DNA from 3 places in the Paenibacillus sp. lzh-N1 genome. Region 2 is predicted to be linked to each of the others. Evidence: predicted binding sites of a transcription regulator. Region 2 holds the regulator's gene; each other region holds the start of a gene.
The links. Region 2 encodes Rex, which represses fermentation and respiration genes when NADH is low (regulators of the CRP and FNR family bind a similar motif). Its sites were predicted from a motif close to TTGTGAAATATTTCACAA; they were not measured.
Positions count from the first base shown of each region.

Region 1: a site for Rex is predicted at 2,445-2,462, ahead of C0638_RS03500 (DoxX family membrane protein). Genes of this name have one in related genera too.
Region 3: a site for Rex is predicted at 1,586-1,603, ahead of adhE (bifunctional acetaldehyde-CoA/alcohol dehydrogenase). Genes of this name have one in related genera too.

Region 1 covers NZ_CP025696.1:781,565-786,985, reverse strand. Annotated here, with positions in the region: gene C0638_RS03515 (alpha/beta hydrolase) at 1-207, shown strand, start outside; gene C0638_RS03510 (dioxygenase family protein) at 300-1,091, shown strand; gene C0638_RS03505 (hypothetical protein) at 1,164-1,634, opposite strand; gene C0638_RS03500 (DoxX family membrane protein) at 1,820-2,338, opposite strand; gene C0638_RS03495 (DUF3048 domain-containing protein) at 2,589-3,683, shown strand; gene C0638_RS03490 (DUF47 domain-containing protein) at 3,872-4,486, shown strand; gene C0638_RS03485 (inorganic phosphate transporter) at 4,501-5,421, shown strand, end outside.
Region 2 covers NZ_CP025696.1:4,108,960-4,114,380, reverse strand. Annotated here, with positions in the region: gene C0638_RS18645 (cell wall elongation regulator TseB-like domain-containing protein) at 1-416, opposite strand, end outside; gene C0638_RS18640 (amidohydrolase) at 454-1,755, opposite strand; gene C0638_RS18635 (redox-sensing transcriptional repressor Rex) at 1,742-2,395, opposite strand; gene dinG (ATP-dependent DNA helicase DinG) at 2,423-5,305, opposite strand.
Region 3 covers NZ_CP025696.1:3,948,318-3,953,738, reverse strand. Annotated here, with positions in the region: gene adhE (bifunctional acetaldehyde-CoA/alcohol dehydrogenase) at 1-1,510, opposite strand, end outside; gene C0638_RS17810 (Crp/Fnr family transcriptional regulator) at 1,769-2,485, shown strand; partial or broken gene C0638_RS17805 (DODA-type extradiol aromatic ring-opening family dioxygenase) at 2,631-3,398, opposite strand; gene C0638_RS17795 (winged helix-turn-helix transcriptional regulator) at 4,104-4,448, opposite strand; gene C0638_RS17790 (ThuA domain-containing protein) at 4,692-5,421, opposite strand, start outside.

The DNA of each region.
Region 1 (5,421 bases), 2.3 Mb from region 2:
GATGATATCATTCCTGTGGATTATGCATTTCTGTTTCAAAAGGTATTCTGGATGCGTCCAGAGGGACGCTGTGATAAGGAGATTATTTTCCAGGGAGATCACACTTTCTCGTCAGGTAAAGAGCGGCAACAGCTGATTGACCGCACACTGGAATGGCTGGATGAACAGGAAAATATTCAACGGGATTGGCAGCACTGGATGATCTGATTTCAGGGTGTAACGGATTGTATTGGAAATTGCGCCTCCGCCGGAGTAAAATGAAAGAGTAACACTATACTGGCGTGTGGAGGTTGGCAGCGATGACATTACCCTCAATTTTTGTTGCGCATGGTTCACCGACACTGGCTGTAGAAAATAACGCATATACCAGCTTTCTTGCAAAGCTGGGCGCGAGCCTGCCCCGACCCAAAGGAATCATCATTTTTTCCGCGCATTGGGATAGCCCCGATCAATGTATCGGCGCGGATGATCAGCATGCAGCGTTGCACGATTTCTACGGCTTTCCCGAAGAAATGTACTCACTTGATTACCCTGCACCAGGCGATCCAAAGCTGTATGAGGAGATAGGGCATCTGTTCAGTCAGCATAACCTGTTCCACCAGCCGGTTCGGAACCGGGGACTGGATCATGGAGCATGGGTGGTTTTGCGGCATATATATCCTGATGCGGACATACCGGTCGTACCCTTATCCATTGATTCACGGCGCGATCCTCAGGAGCAATATGAGATTGGACGGATGCTGGCGCCACTGCGTGAACAAGGGATTTTGATCCTTGGTAGTGGAGGCTTGGTCCACAACTTGCGGACACTCAAGCAGACGAGTGAGCCAGCCGATTGGGCCGTTCAATATGATGACTGGATCGCACAGCAGCTTCAAGACTGGAATTTGCGTCATCTGTTCCAATATGACAAGAAGGCTCCATATGCCAAGCAGGCGGTTCCTTCGTATGGAATAGAGCACTTTTCGCCTTTGTTTTACGTGATGGGGGCTGCCGATCATGATCGCTCCGCGCGTAAGCTTTTTCAGTCGTATGTCCTTGGCTCATTGAGCCTCAATTGTTGGGCTTTTGGTCAAGAAAATGATCTGTAAATGTAAGAAAAAGAACTTCCGAAACCACATGGTGTGTGGGGTTGGAAGTTCTTTTGGTGTGTTCTTCTGTGATTAATTAGCAGGCACGTTCTTTTTTAGCCAGGCGGATACCTGCGGAGTTCGCTTATCTCCATTTTGATCCAATAGTGTCATAAATGCCTTCAGCTTTTGAATGTAGGTACTCTTCGAATCCCTGTTGCGTTGAACGACGAGCTGATATCCTTTTTTGGCATTGGGGCGAATCTTCCCGGTGTCATCATCGAATAGTGGTGTATTGTTCGTACCATAAAAAGTATAGAAGAAATAGAGATCATGTAATGATTTCACTGCTTGTGTACGATTGGAATGTGGATATTGGGTTATAAACGACTCTTGAGCCAGCACCCTTCCGGCTAACTGTTGATAACCGATGTGTAATGCCGCATCCTTGGTAGCCGGCTGTCCAGATTCCGTCGCCATGATGTCAATATATCTGCGGATATCTGCGGTAATGTCATTTCCGAATACTTTATATTTTTCATAGTTGATGACTGGGTAAAACATGCCTTCTGAGGTTTCAAGTGGGAAAGATGAACCCGAAAAAGGAGTCTCCAAGTCAGGATGGACTTGAGGACTCCTTTGTTCATTTAAATAGAGGAGGGTGCAGCATAGCCACACATTAAAGAGAAGCAGCATGGCTGAACAAAAAAACAACCATTTCCAGAGGATAACGGTTGTTTTTTGGATAGTTAAGCTATTTTTCGATTGGGGTCCGTTTGATAAGTATCTTTATTTTTACCAAACAGTCCACGCAGGAAGGGCAGTACCCAACGGTCAAAGCCGATTCTTCCGGCATTTGCACCAGCAACGATAAGGAAGATTTCAACCAGCAGGTAGATTGCATTGGTGCTTACTGTTCCCGAGAACAGGAACGAGAAGTTCATAACCATAGCCATCAAAGTAGCCAGTGTAGTCAATGTACCAAGCAGCAGGCCAACCCCGACCAAGAACTCACCCAATGGGATCAGGACGTTGAACAAACCGACATTCGGCAGGGCAAAGGCTTCAAGGAACGATCCCCACCAGCCTTGTACAGCGGGGTGATCTCCGCCTGTTTTAGCAATGGCCCCCGAGATAAATCCACCTGCATCGAATCCGCCAGTCAGCTTCTCAAGTCCGTGGGTCATCCATTCATAACCTAGATAAACCCGTACTACAGTCAGCAGCCACATTGCTACTTTGTTCTCACGTAACCAGTTGTTAAACATTCAAATCACTCCTCTTTGTTAATCTATAATGATGGGTTGTATTTCATTTTGTTTGGGATGATCATCTTTGCTACACCTTTATTGTATTAGGTTCAGTTACAGTTATTTGTGATAAAAATCACAAACTCTAAATATTTTTTAAATTTTAATGTCTTTAGATAAGTATTCTATAGAGAGGTAATGCCTCAATCAAGACAAAAACAGGAAATAAAGCTTATAATGAGAAAAATAACGATGTGGAGGGATGAACTTGTCCGGGCCCATGTTTCAACGAAATCATTGGTTGCGTGTGATGGCCTCAGCTCTGTTATGCATGACAATGATATCTTGTTCTGCTTTGTCCAATACGGGTGAATCTGAATCCGTTCCCCAACCGAACCAGCAAGAAACAGAGAAGAAGGTGCTTGAACCGCCTAAGGAGCCATCTGTTCCGGCATTTACAGCTCCGCTTACCGGGCTTCCGGTGGAGCAGCCTGTTTTGGAGCGGCCACTGGCTGTCATGATTAACAATGCCCCGGCTGCGCGTCCACAGGCAGGGCTTAGCGAGGCAGACATGGTATATGAGGTTCTTGCAGAAGGCGGAATTACCCGTTTGGTAGCTTTTTTCCAAAGTCATGGTGGAGATGTGAAGATCGGTCCGGTCCGCAGTATTCGGCCGTATTTGATTGAACTAGGCGAAACCTATGGTGCGTTGCCGATACATGCAGGGGGAAGTACAGATGCCTATGCGATTTTACAGCAGCAGCGGAAGGAGCATCTGGATGAGATTTCAAATGGAGGGGCTTATTTTTGGCGAAGTAAAGATCGTCGTCCACCACATAATTTATACACAGATGTGAGCAGGCTACGTAAAGGAAGCGAAAGCAAAGGATATACCAAGCAGACGGAAGTTCCAGTGTATCCTTATCTTAAAACCGGCGAAACTCCAGTTATGGTGGACGAGAGTGCCGCATCTGTGCACATCCGGTTTTTGCTGAAAAGCTATCGCGTATCTTATACCTATGATCGAGCCGATCAACGATATAAGCGTTTTGTGAACGAAAAGTCACATCTGGATCAAAATAATAACCAACAGCTCTCAGCGGCTAATGTTATTGTGATGAGCACGAGGCATCGAACGCTGGATGATGTAGGCAGACTAAGCGTTGAACTGGACGGTAGCGGAGAGGCCATGGTGTTTCAACAAGGACAGTTAATACGTGCTGAATGGCAGCATACATCTGGCGATGCGATTCGGTTTATGAAAAATGGGGTTGAAATCCCGTTAACACCAGGTACATCCTATATACATGTAGTACCTGCAGATACTTCACTAACGGAACATGTAACGTTTGAAGCGAATTAGAAAACGTAATACACCTATTTAGGAAAAAATTGTCGGATAATGACCCTCTATGTCGGGCATTGTATACGTATATCTAGAAATTTGCTTTTACAAACATTACAAAAACATTGATGAGTGTGATAAGATAGCAAAGGTTGTCTATTGCAGTCGAAACAGGTTGCGGATATTTTCGTAAAGGGGTAATCGTTATGAGATTGAAGAAAAAGGATATATTCTTCGAGACGTTGGAAAATATGGCAGATACGATCGTGCAAGCAGCCGATTATTTTGCCCAACATACTTCAAATTTTCAAGATGTGACTTTGTTTACCAATGAGATGAAGAAGTATGAAAATAAGTGTGATGATTACACACACACGATTATTACTGAGTTGAACAAGACCTTCATTACGCCGCTGGAACGCGACGACATCATGGAACTGACAACGACCATGGATGATGTGCTGGATGGTCTTGAAGCGACAGCCTCTCGTTTTTATATGTACAACATTACAGAGCCGGACGAGTATATTGTGCAGTTCGCTGATATTTTGCGTCAATCAGCTTACGAAATTCAGAAGGCTGTACATTTGCTTTCACAGAAAAAATTGTTGGCTATTCGTGAATACACCATTCGCCTAAATGATTTGGAAAATCAGGGGGATGAATTATTGCGTATTTGCATCAAAAACCTGTTTGCAACTGTAACTGATCCTATTGAGCTGATTAAACGTAAAGAATTGTACGAACGCCTTGAAAATACAACGGATTCATGCGAGGATGTTGCAAATATGCTGGAATCCATCATTATGCGTAACTCGTAAGGGAGTCCTGTTACATGGATACAAGTTTACTGGTATTAGGTATTGTTATTTTTCTTGCTCTGGCATTTGATTTTATCAATGGGTTTCATGATACCGCGAATGCGATTGCGACTTCGGTCTCGACCCGTGCATTGACGCCGCGACGTGCGATTATTATGGCTGCGGTTATGAACTTTCTTGGGGCCATCATGTTCACTGGGGTTGCCAAAACCATTGGTGGAAGTGTTGCTGACCCTACCAAATTAACCAACGGTATTGATATCGTCATTGCGACGCTGATCGCTGCGATTATCTGGAATCTTCTAACCTGGTGGTTTGGTATTCCTTCATCCTCCTCTCATGCATTGATTGGTGCGTTGGCAGGGGCGGTGTATGTAGGTGCGGGACAGGATAAATTAAATTGGAGCGGCTTCATCGGGATTGTGGAGGGGCTTATTTTCTCCCCGTTGATTGCTTTTGTTGTCGGTTACATTGTGATGATGATTTTGAAATACATTTTTGCTTATCGCAGTCCACATACAGTGAACAAAGGTTTCCGCACTATGCAGGTCATTACGGCAGCTATCCAGTCGTTTACGCATGGTACGAATGATGCTCAGAAGGCGATGGGGATTATCACATTCGCACTCGTCTCCGCAGGGTATCAAGACCATTTGGAAGTACCTATGTGGGTTAAAATTTCAGCGGCAACCGCTATGGCACTGGGTACGTCTATTGGTGGTTGGAAGATCATCAAAACGATGGGAACCAAAATTTTTAAAATTGACCCAATTAATGGATTTGCAGCCGACGTTTCGGGGGCTTCCGTTATATTCACAGCCACCTTGCTCCATTTGCCAGTAAGTACCACACATGCAATAACTTCGGCAATTTTGGGTGTTGGTTCTGCGAAGCGCTTTAGCGCAGTTCGCTGGTCATTAGCTGGTCGTATTGTA
Region 2 (5,421 bases):
TCGCCATTGAACACACTCGGTTGGAGCCTTACAATTTTTGCATTTGGAAGTTGCTGCTGAATTATCGCTGTCATTTTTTGCTCGTCGACTCCGTTTTTCATCAGCTCGGTATGAACACCGCTTGGATCTGCGACAGGTACGTTAGGTTGTCCTTCCATTTTTTGAAAAGGGACCCACACCATTATATTTTCATTCTGTGCGTTTTTTCCTTGAACCACCCAATATATCTGATCCCACACAGACTTCCATGTCTGAGTCGTGCTAACCAGACCACCTGATTGCTTGGCCTTAATGATAGCGGCATTTTTCTCAGCCACCTGGTCTTGAGTAACATAGGAATAATACCAGAAAATGCTGACCAGAATCAGTATTACGGCCAAAATGGCGACCGCTATCCATTTCTTCTTATTTTTCAAACCTGTGCTTCCTCTCTAAGGGGATGTGACACCTGAATTAGCGCGACAGCAGCCCTTCAAAGGCGGCTTGTGCCTCATGTTTGATACGTTCCTCGTCCATCGTCAGGCATTCGCCGTTTTTCACAACCTGTCGACCGTCTACCCACACATGAGCCACGTCTTTGGCACTTGCAGAGTATACGGCATGGGAAATAAGATCTGTACGCGGCAAGAAATGGGCCTGATTCAGATCTAGCGCGATAAAGTCAGCCTTGTTGCCTGCTGCCAGCGTTCCTACTTCTTTTAAACCAATCGACTTTGCACCATACTCTGTTGCCAGACGCAGTGCTTCATTTGCAGGAACTGCTGTTGGGTCGCCAGATACTCCCTTGTGAATGAGTGCCGCCAGACGCATTTCCTCGAACATATCCAGGTTATTATTGCTGGCAGGACCGTCTGTTCCAAGAGAAACAGTAACTCCTGCACGCAGCAATTCAGGCACTCTAGCTACACCACTTGCCAGCTTCAAGTTGCTGCCTGGATTATGTGAAACCGCCACACCTCGTTCCGCTAATAAAGCTATCTCTTCGTCGTTCAAGTGTACGCCGTGGGCAACAAGTGAAGGGCGGGAGAAAAAGCCAAGCTTATCTAAGTGTGCAACTGGACGCAAACCGTAGTCGCGTACGTTTTGCTCAACTTCGGCGATCGTCTCGGACATGTGCGTATGCAATGGTAAATCGAGATCATGTGCTGCTTGAACAAATTTCTCAATAAACGCTGGCGGGCATGTGTATGGGGCATGCGGAGACATCATCGTTGTGATACGTCCGTCTGCTTTTCCATGCCAGTTACGGGCAAAAGTCACGGCCTCAGCCAGCTTGATCCGCTGTTCTTCTTCTGAACAGAGTCCAATGGCTCCACGCATCAAACTTGCACGGATGCCCGACTCTTCAGCTACACGTGCCACCTCATCCATATGATCGTACATATCCAGGAAAGTTGTGGTTCCACCTTTCAGCATTTCCAGCACTGACAAGGATGTTCCCCAATACACATCCGTAGATGTAAACTTGGCTTCCATAGGCCACATTTTTTCCTGAAGCCAGACTTGAAGTGCCAAGTCATCTCCATACCCTCGCAGCAGAGACATCGCCGCATGACCATGAGTATTAATCAGACCAGGCAAAAACAATAACCCGTTACCGTCGATTGCTTCCGTCTCTTCCTCACCCGGAGGCAGAGTCTCGCCAATGTAAGTAATACGGCTATCCTCCACAATCATAAAACCATGGATTACCCCAGCTTCAGGTCCATTCACGGCAAAAGAACCGTTTTTAATCATCCATTTATTCACTGTCATATTGTGCTTCTTCCTTTCCGTCCTCCAGGTAATAAGCGAGGCTAAGCAAATCAGTTGTAAAGTCTGTGGCATGTATCCGAATGTTAGCCGGTGCCTTGAGAATGATAGGTGCAAAGTTTAAAATCGCTCCAATTCCACTCTCAATGAGCCTATCAGCTACGTGTTGTGCCTCAAAATCAGGTACAGTAATAATCCCGATTCGAATATTTTTTTCTTTTACAGTCGTTTCCAATTCATCCATCGGCTGAACGACTAAGGTATTGATTCTGGTCCCAACCTTATCCGGGAACGCATCAAATACCGCCACAATCTTCATATTGTCTTTTAAATAAGCGTTATAGTTTGATAGGGCTTGACCCAGATTACCCGCTCCGACCAATACCACATTAATTTGCTGGTCGATTTTCAGGATATGGCGTATTTTCTCAATTAGATAAGAAACATCGTAACCGATACCCTTCCGACCAAAATCGCCAAAATAGGCAAGATCTTTACGAATTTGGGCTGGATTTAAATCTAACCTCTGTCCCAGCTCTTGAGAAGAGACCGTAGCCACCTCCCGTTTGTGCAGTGCATTCAGATAACGTAAATATACGGGTAATCTCCGTACGACAGCCTCTGAAATTTTATCTGATTTCATACTTGCTCCCCCTAATTGTAACGGACTTTAGGTGTCCGTCCGTTGTGCCTCTGTCTCCGGGGCGGATTGGAGCCATTCGGCGATGCGGGGCACCATTTGCTCCGATGGCATATGCTCCATTTTTGGTCCCGGTAACGAGTACAAAAAGTGCTTTCCATAATAGGATTCGATCACACGCGTATCGTAAACGATAACGACTCCGTGGTCGCTCGCTGTACGTACCAATCGTCCAAATCCCTGTTTGAAGCGAATAACTGCTTGTGGTACAGACAGCTTCATAAATGGATTCTTCTTCTGCTGCTGCAGCAGCTCGCTTTTTGCCTCCAGTAACGGGTGATTGGGCGGTTGAAACGGCAAGCGAACGATGGCCAGACAAGTCAAAGCCTTCCCTGGAATATCAACGCCTTCCCAGAAGCTGCTGGTTCCCAGCAATACAGAAGCCTTGGCTTCCTGAAAACGACGGGTTAGCTTGCTGCGGCTCCCACTGTCTACACCTTGTCCTAACACGGTAATATCGCTGGATGCTAACGCCTCTTTGAGTGGCTCATACACTTGCCGGAGCATCCGATAGGAAGTAAACAGAACAAGCATTCTCCCCCGCGTCGCCTGGGCAGTCGCTCCTAGAGAGCTAACGAGCATCTCTACAAAATGTGCATCCCCTACACTGCCCTTCACACTCGGAAAGTCTCGCGGAATGACCAGCAACACCTGATCCCTGTAATTAAAAGGTGATGGGAGCTGTGACGTCATTAATCGTCCTTGATCCGCTGCCTCCTGCAAGCCGAGTTGATCGGTCATGTACTGAAACGACTTATCTACCGATAAAGTAGCAGATGTCAGAATAATACTTCTTTTTTTGTCAAAAAACATTTCTTTCAACTGGCGGCTCACATCGACGGGCACTGCATAAAATTGCAATGATTTACTACGGAATTGCCCACTCGCTTCGAGCCAATATACGGTTGTTTCATCATCGAGTCGTATAAAGAAGCGCAAATTTTCCCTAATCCCCGCCAAATCCTTAAGCAGACCCGTGATATCTGTAATGAGACTATCCGCCGCATAATCGTCGTGTTCTTCCTTGACATCCAGCATCAGCTTGTCGCCCTTGCGCAAAATTTCACTCAACGTTACATAAAGCTGATTTTCCAACGCCGCCGCATGATCCCACTTTGCAGGCTTGGCCGACGGTTTGAGACGCGAAGAAAATTGCCCCGTTTCACCCGGTGTGGCATCAGACCGCTCTGGCAACATACCAAACAACTTATCGCTTAGCAGGTCCCAAGTTTCCTTAACCTCTAACACGAGTGGGTACAGCTGATCAATGGTCGAGGCCCATTCCGTCGACTTCTCATGCCCCGACTTTGCCAACTGCTGACGTAACGAAGGCAATTGTCCGTTCTTACTGTCCTTGAACAATCGAGTCAGCGTATGCACGAGTGTGAAATATTTCATATGCATGCCCAGGTGCTTACCGGCTACTTCCTCTAGATGATGTGCTTCATCAATGACCAGATGTTCATAGCTGGGCAATAGCTGGTGACTTGCTTTGACGTCGGTGAACAGCTTGGAGTGATTCGTTATAACCACATCCGCTGTTCCTGCTTCATGACGTGCACGATGATAGTAGCATTTGCGGAACCATGGGCAAGAACGACCAAGACAGGACTCGGAATCACTAGCTACTGTTTCCCAGAAATCCCCTCCACGGTTGCTCAGGTTTAGTTCCTCATCATCACCGGTTTCTGTCAGAGTCAGCCAGACAATCATTTGAGCCGCTGTAATCAAGTCTTCCTTTGGTGTCGCGAAGTCTCTTCTGTTTATTTTATGTTCAAACTTACGCAGACACAAATAATGCCCCCGACCCTTAAAAATGGCAGCCCGGAACGGGAACGGAATCACTTTTGTCAGCATCGGAATATCACGCTCTCGCAATTGCTCCTGCAGATTAATGGTATGCGTGCTTACTGTGACCCTCTGCCCATATTTTACACTGTGGTACAGTGACGGAAGCAAATAGCCTAGGGACTTCCCTGTTCCTGTACCCGCCTCGATCAACAAATGCTTATCTTGAGTCAGGGCTTGATTTACACCCTCAATCATTTGTGTTTGCGCCTCGCGCTCCTCATATTGGCTCAAGGATGAACGCAAATTGTCCCGCACATCATCCATATACTCCTCAAAGGAAACGCCTGAGAGTGGATTCGGATCATCTTCTCTTCGTGGAGTAGCCAGTTCGGTCCAATCTTCCACTTTAAGCGCAAGCTGACGAAAAAACTGATGTTTCTCCAAATCCTGAATAGGGTCTAGCTCTTTCTCTTCTCGTATGCCGTCAAGAAACCAACCCAGGTCACTGTCTTCCTCTGCGAACAAATCGCTGAGCCGCTGTATCGTTATCAGAGGTAATGCCTGAAGCTCACCCAGACATTTTAAAAACACCTCAGCCGTAGCCAACGCGTCGCTGTCTGCTTGATGAGGGCGGTCATGCGCCAGCCCAAACTCTGAGGAAACAAAACCCAACTGATAAGAAGATAACGACGGAAACATAATTTTCAGAAAATCCATCGTATCCAAAATTCTACCGCTAAAGGGTAAATATCCACACCGGTCCAAAGCGCTTTGCAAAAAATTGAAATCAAACGCCACGTTATGACCGACCAGCACGACATCGTCCAGCATAGGCACGAGCTCCATCATCATTTCTTCGAGTGCAGGTGCATCCTTGACGTCATCATCTGTAATTCCGGTCAATCCGGTGATAAAAGGTGGAATAGATCTGCCAGGGTTTACATAAGAGCCGTAAACACGGGAAATGCTGTTATCATGATCTATAATTGCAAGTCCGACTTGAATGATGTCATCCGCGGACTGGGTGCCTGTCGTTTCAAAATCCAATACCGCAAATTTCATTCGAGCTTAATCCTTTCTTATGACACATACAAAAATAATAACTCTGTATAATAGCATAGCAGAAGATTGTCTGTTTGGAAATTAAGACAGTCAAAAAAAGACGATGCACACACCGC
Region 3 (5,421 bases), 160 kb from region 2:
TGACGCGGTCCACATATCCGAGTTTCACCATCATAGGGTCAGTGATAATGGCTACACGTGTGATATCAGGCATTTTAGCAAGATACTGTGTCGAATTTTTCTCAAAATAAATTTTGGAAGGTACTTTGAACCATTGCATATTCACCGTCCGTTTCGCCACCCTTTTCACATTAATCAAGTTAACTGCAGATACGTTCGACGAAGTCGAGTTACGACCGTACGAACCGCAACCAAGTGTCAACGAAGGAAGGTTGGTGTTGTAAATATCACCGATTGCACCATGTGTGGAAGGTGCATTTACAATGATACGACCTGTTTGCAAACGGTTTGCAAAGCGAGCGATAACGTCCTCATCTTGCGAATGGATAGCTGACGAGTGACCCATACCGCCGAACTCTACAACTTCAGCAGCACGTTGGATACCTTGCTCTGCATTTTTCACTTTGTAGCAAGCCAATACCGGACTCAATTTTTCCGCAGATAATGGGAATTTGGTTCCTACTCCTTCAATTTCAGCGACCAAAATTTTTGTTCCTGCCGGTACTGTAATGCCGCTCATTTCAGCTATTTTTACAGCAGACTGGCCGACGATGGCCGGGTTCACTGCACATTTTTCTACATTCATAGCCCCTTGAGTGAGCTTAGCTGCTTCTTCTTTATTTACAAAGTAGCAACCATTAGCAATCATCAATTTCTTCACTTGCTCGAAGATAGGCTCTTCGATAATTACGGCTTGTTCCGAAGCACAAATCATACCGTTATCAAAAGATTTAGAAAGGATAAGGTCGTTCACGGCCTGTTTGATATCGGCTGTTTTTTCAATAAAGCAAGGTACGTTACCAGGACCTACGCCAAGCGCAGGTTTACCACAGCTATAAGCTGCCTTAACCATGCCTGATCCACCAGTTGCCAAAATCAATGCCACATCAGGGTGGTTCATCAGTACATTTGTTTTATCCATCGAAGGTGCTTCAATCCATTGGATGCAATCCGCTGGAGCACCATGTTTAACAGCTGCTTCAAGCAAGACGCGGGCTGCTTCCGCACTACACGATTGAGCAGATGGATGGAAGCCGAAAATGATTGGGTTACGTGTTTTAATGGCAATTAACGCTTTGAACATCGTAGTCGAAGTCGGGTTTGTTACTGGAGTAATCCCCATGATGATACCGACTGGCTCTGCAATCTTTTGGAAGCTATCGAAATCATTATCTTCAATGACACCAACGGTCTTCTCATTTTTGATGCTGTGATAGATATATTCTGTTGCAAACATGTTTTTGGTGATTTTGTCCTCGTACACACCGCGTCCTGTTTCTTCAACAGCCAACTTCGCTAGGTGCATGTGCTTATCCATCCCTGCGAGTGCCATAGCTTGTACGATTTCGTCAATCTGCTCCTGATTCATACTCATGAAAGCTTGCTGTGCCCGGTTCGCCCGGTCAATCAGCGTTTGAATATACTGCTCTGCGCTTTGCTCTTTTTGGATAACCTCGTTTTTAACAGCCATTTCCCTCATCCTCCTGTTATCTCGTGTACTATCTCTTGTTCACGCACTGATCGTAACACAGCTTTTCAAGATATTTTGTGATTTTTTTCACAATCTATTTAAAATTTTATTTTATGAAGTGAATTAAATCACAAAGTTTGGAATTCTGCCACTTTTACCCCCTCTTCTTGCCCCAAAAACTCATTGCACAGGTATATAATGAATTTGAATTGATCAAGTTGCAGATAAAAAACATAGGATACAAAGGGGAAATGGACGATGAGAAACCCTACAAATGTAATGGAAGCCCGCGGCAACACCTGTTGCTTCTCGGAGGCCAGCTTCAACCGGTTGCAAGTGATGATGAAAGATCGAGTTATGCCAGAAAGCTCGCATTTGTTCTGGGAAGGAGATACAGCGGATAAGCTGTTTTATATTAAGCGCGGACGCGTAAAGGTAACCAAAACAACGGATGAGGGTAAGGAACTTATTCTATATATGTATCAAAGCGGCGATCTTGTTGGTCAAGCTGATCCTTTCTTCGGCACCAAGCATTCCTTTTCTGCTGAGGTTCTGGAGGACAGTGATATTGGCGTAATCGATCATACAGATTTGGAGCTGCTTATTTGCCAGCATTGTGATTTTGCGATTGACTTTATGAAATGGATGGGATCGCATCATCGCATTACTCAGACCAAGTTCCGCGATTTGATGATGTACGGCAAGCCTGGCGCTCTATGTTCCACACTCATCCGACTATGCAACACCTATGGTGAGCCTCACGGCGACTATATCCTGATTCATAAAAAGATTACTCATACTGACTTATCAAATATGATCGGTGCTACCCGGGAAAGCGTAAATCGGATGCTCAGTGATCTGCGTAAGAAAAATGCAGTAGAATACGATAATGGTATGATTGTTGTCAAGGATTTGGAAATGCTGCAAGGTGTATGTCATTGTGAATTGTGCCCACGTGAGATTTGCCGGATATAATAAATCTTTTTTTAATGTAAAAGGGAGTGCTGTAAGCCATTATTAGCTTATAACACTCCCTAATTTTATTCCACTCCCCATTTTTTAGAGAACGGACGGGACAGAAACAAAGCACATAACTCGACCTTCTTCTGCCCTACACGCTTTAAAACTGAAAGCATAGATAACTTAAATTTCCCATCTCATAGCTTCTATGGATGACCTTAGCTTTGTTTGCAGGATTGCCACTACCCATTGCAATAAACAACGGTACAAAGTGTTCTGCTCTAGGTACGGCCTGACGAGCATATGGCGCTTCGCTTTCATAGTGATCCAAAGCTTCTATATCTCCGTTATGCATTTTTTCGATAATTCAGTCATCAAAATCAATTGCCCAAGGCTCCGTTTTCGTTTCTCCCCATTTGACAATACGTAGATTATGGACAGTCACGCCACTGCCAATGACCAGAATATCTTGTTCTCCCAACTCACGCAACACCTCACCAATGGCAAATTGTGCTTTGGGCGAGAGGTACGGATTTACGGAAATCTGAACTACCGGAATGTCTGCCTCAGGATACATACGATGCAACAATGTCCAGGAACCATGATCCAGTCCCCTCACCCGATCAGTTTGTACATCGATGCCCTTTTGTTCATATAACTTTTTCAACTTATTAGCTAGTTCAACAGAACCATGTGCTGGATACTTCACTTCGTACAGTTCGGGTGGGAAGCCTCCAAAATCATAAATTGTATCGTATATGTCATCCATTGAACTAATCGTTAACACTTGCGTCTCCCAGTGAGCTGTAAAGATAACAATCGCCTTAGGGCGAACGCTTTTCCCCAACCGCTCTAGAAATGCAGTATAGTCCGTCTGTTCAATAGCAAGCATAGGTGATCCGTGGGCTAAAAATAAAGATGGTATCATTAAAAAATCCCCTTATCGCAAACAATTTATTTTATTCACTTAGTAACTTTATGTAAGCAATAATACATAAGTAATATAGTAATGTCAATATAGATGCCAGCATATACTTAAAGATCAGCAATTCTTTAAATAAAGATTGATATAGGTATAAAGTCATAGTAATATGTAACTAATAAATTTAAAAATATTATTATATCCCGATACAAAGGACTGGTTTCTGTGGATATATATACTTCGAATTGCCCAAAATGCGGTTCCGTTTTCCGTCAAAATCTTAGAAACCTGTGTAATACTTGTATTCAAGAAGAAAATATATTCTTTGACCGCTGTTCTAACTATCTATGGAAGCATCCTTCTACTCATACCCGCCAACTGAGTGATGTGACTGGCACACCTATGGATTTGCTCACAGATTGGGTAAGAGCAGGTAAATTTCCCTCCACATACAGTCAGCTTGATTATCCTTGCGAGTCCTGCCGTTCTCCCATTTATGCAGGAAGACTTTGCCACTCGTGTTTAGGCACATTTCGTTCAGCCGCACTGGATATTCAATCCCGCATCCCTCGCCGTACAACAACCGGAGTATTCTCAGTAGCAGGGCGCGCTAAAAGCTATTAAGCCGTACTGCCTACCACAAAATAAAAAAACAGCCTTTTCCTAGGAAGAGGCTGTTTTGCTATGAGAAACACTTAATGAGTTTGGTGATCATCTAATCCATTCCTCAGCCCAAAATTGAATCTGCTCCATAACCGGCTGAAGTGCACGGCCTTTGGTGGTTAGCTCATATTCAATGCGGACAGGAGTTTCCGGGTATACATGGCGTGTAAGAATCCCTTCATTTTCCAGATCCTTCATCCGCTCTGATAACATTTTGTCACTCATTGTGGGAATCAGATTGGAAATATCCTTAAACCGCTTGGGACCGCTCATCATGGATTGAATAATCAATCCATTCCAGCGCTTACCCAGACATGAAAAGGCGGTTTCAAAACGCGGACACATTTTTGTAAATTGCGGTTGACTCTCCAAATTTTTCACCTTCTTTTGCATTTCGGTTTGATAAAGCTTTCCTTTTGTTAGTATATATCATTTTAGCATACTTTATCCCGAAAGAAAACACTTTCTTAAATTTAATACCTGTGCTGATAAAGTTGCCATGACCAAAACTGATTATACAACAAACCAATGCGGCAGGTATATGTCTAATTCGTTAAATACAAAAAGGCGGAATCCCCAGAGGTTCCGCCTGTAAACCTGTTATTTATATAATTTATCAATATGTGATAATTGTAACTATACCAACACTCCACCAAGCGGCCTTACCGGTTCACTTCTACCATATACTGGTTTTTTATTGCTTGTCGGTGAAGCCCAGCGGATGCTGTTAGCAATGACCTTCAAAATATCAGGCTGGTAATAAGTCGGATAGGTCTCATGCCCTGGTCGGAAATAAAATATTTTACCACTGCCTCGATGGAAGGTGCATCCAGTTCTAAATACTTCGCCGCCTTCAAAGTTACTGATAAAGACCAGTTCATCCGGCGCAGGAATATCAAAAAACTCGCCATACATCTCTTCCTGCTCTAAGAGAATTTTGGCGTCTATTCCTTCCGCAATGGGATGTGACGGATTTACTGACCAAATAATCTCCTGCTCGCCTGCAACTCTCCATTTTAAATCACAACTGGTGCCCATCAGAGCTTTAAATGGCTTGGCGAAATGGCCTGAGTGCAATACGATGAGGCCCATTCCTTCCTGCACACGCTTGACGACACGCGCTGTAACTTCATCGCTCACCTGATCGTGGGCTTTATGTCCCCACCACAGCAGCACATCTGTGAAATTGAGGATTTCTTCTTCCAAACCATGTTCGGCATTATCACGCAAAGTAGCTGTTCGAATGGCAAAACCTTCATCTGCCAAGCCGTCAGCCAATGCTTGGTGTATGCCGTTAGGATAAATCCGTTTGGCTTCTTCATTTAACTTTTCGTTCAAAAATTCATTCCAAATGGTGACGTTAATC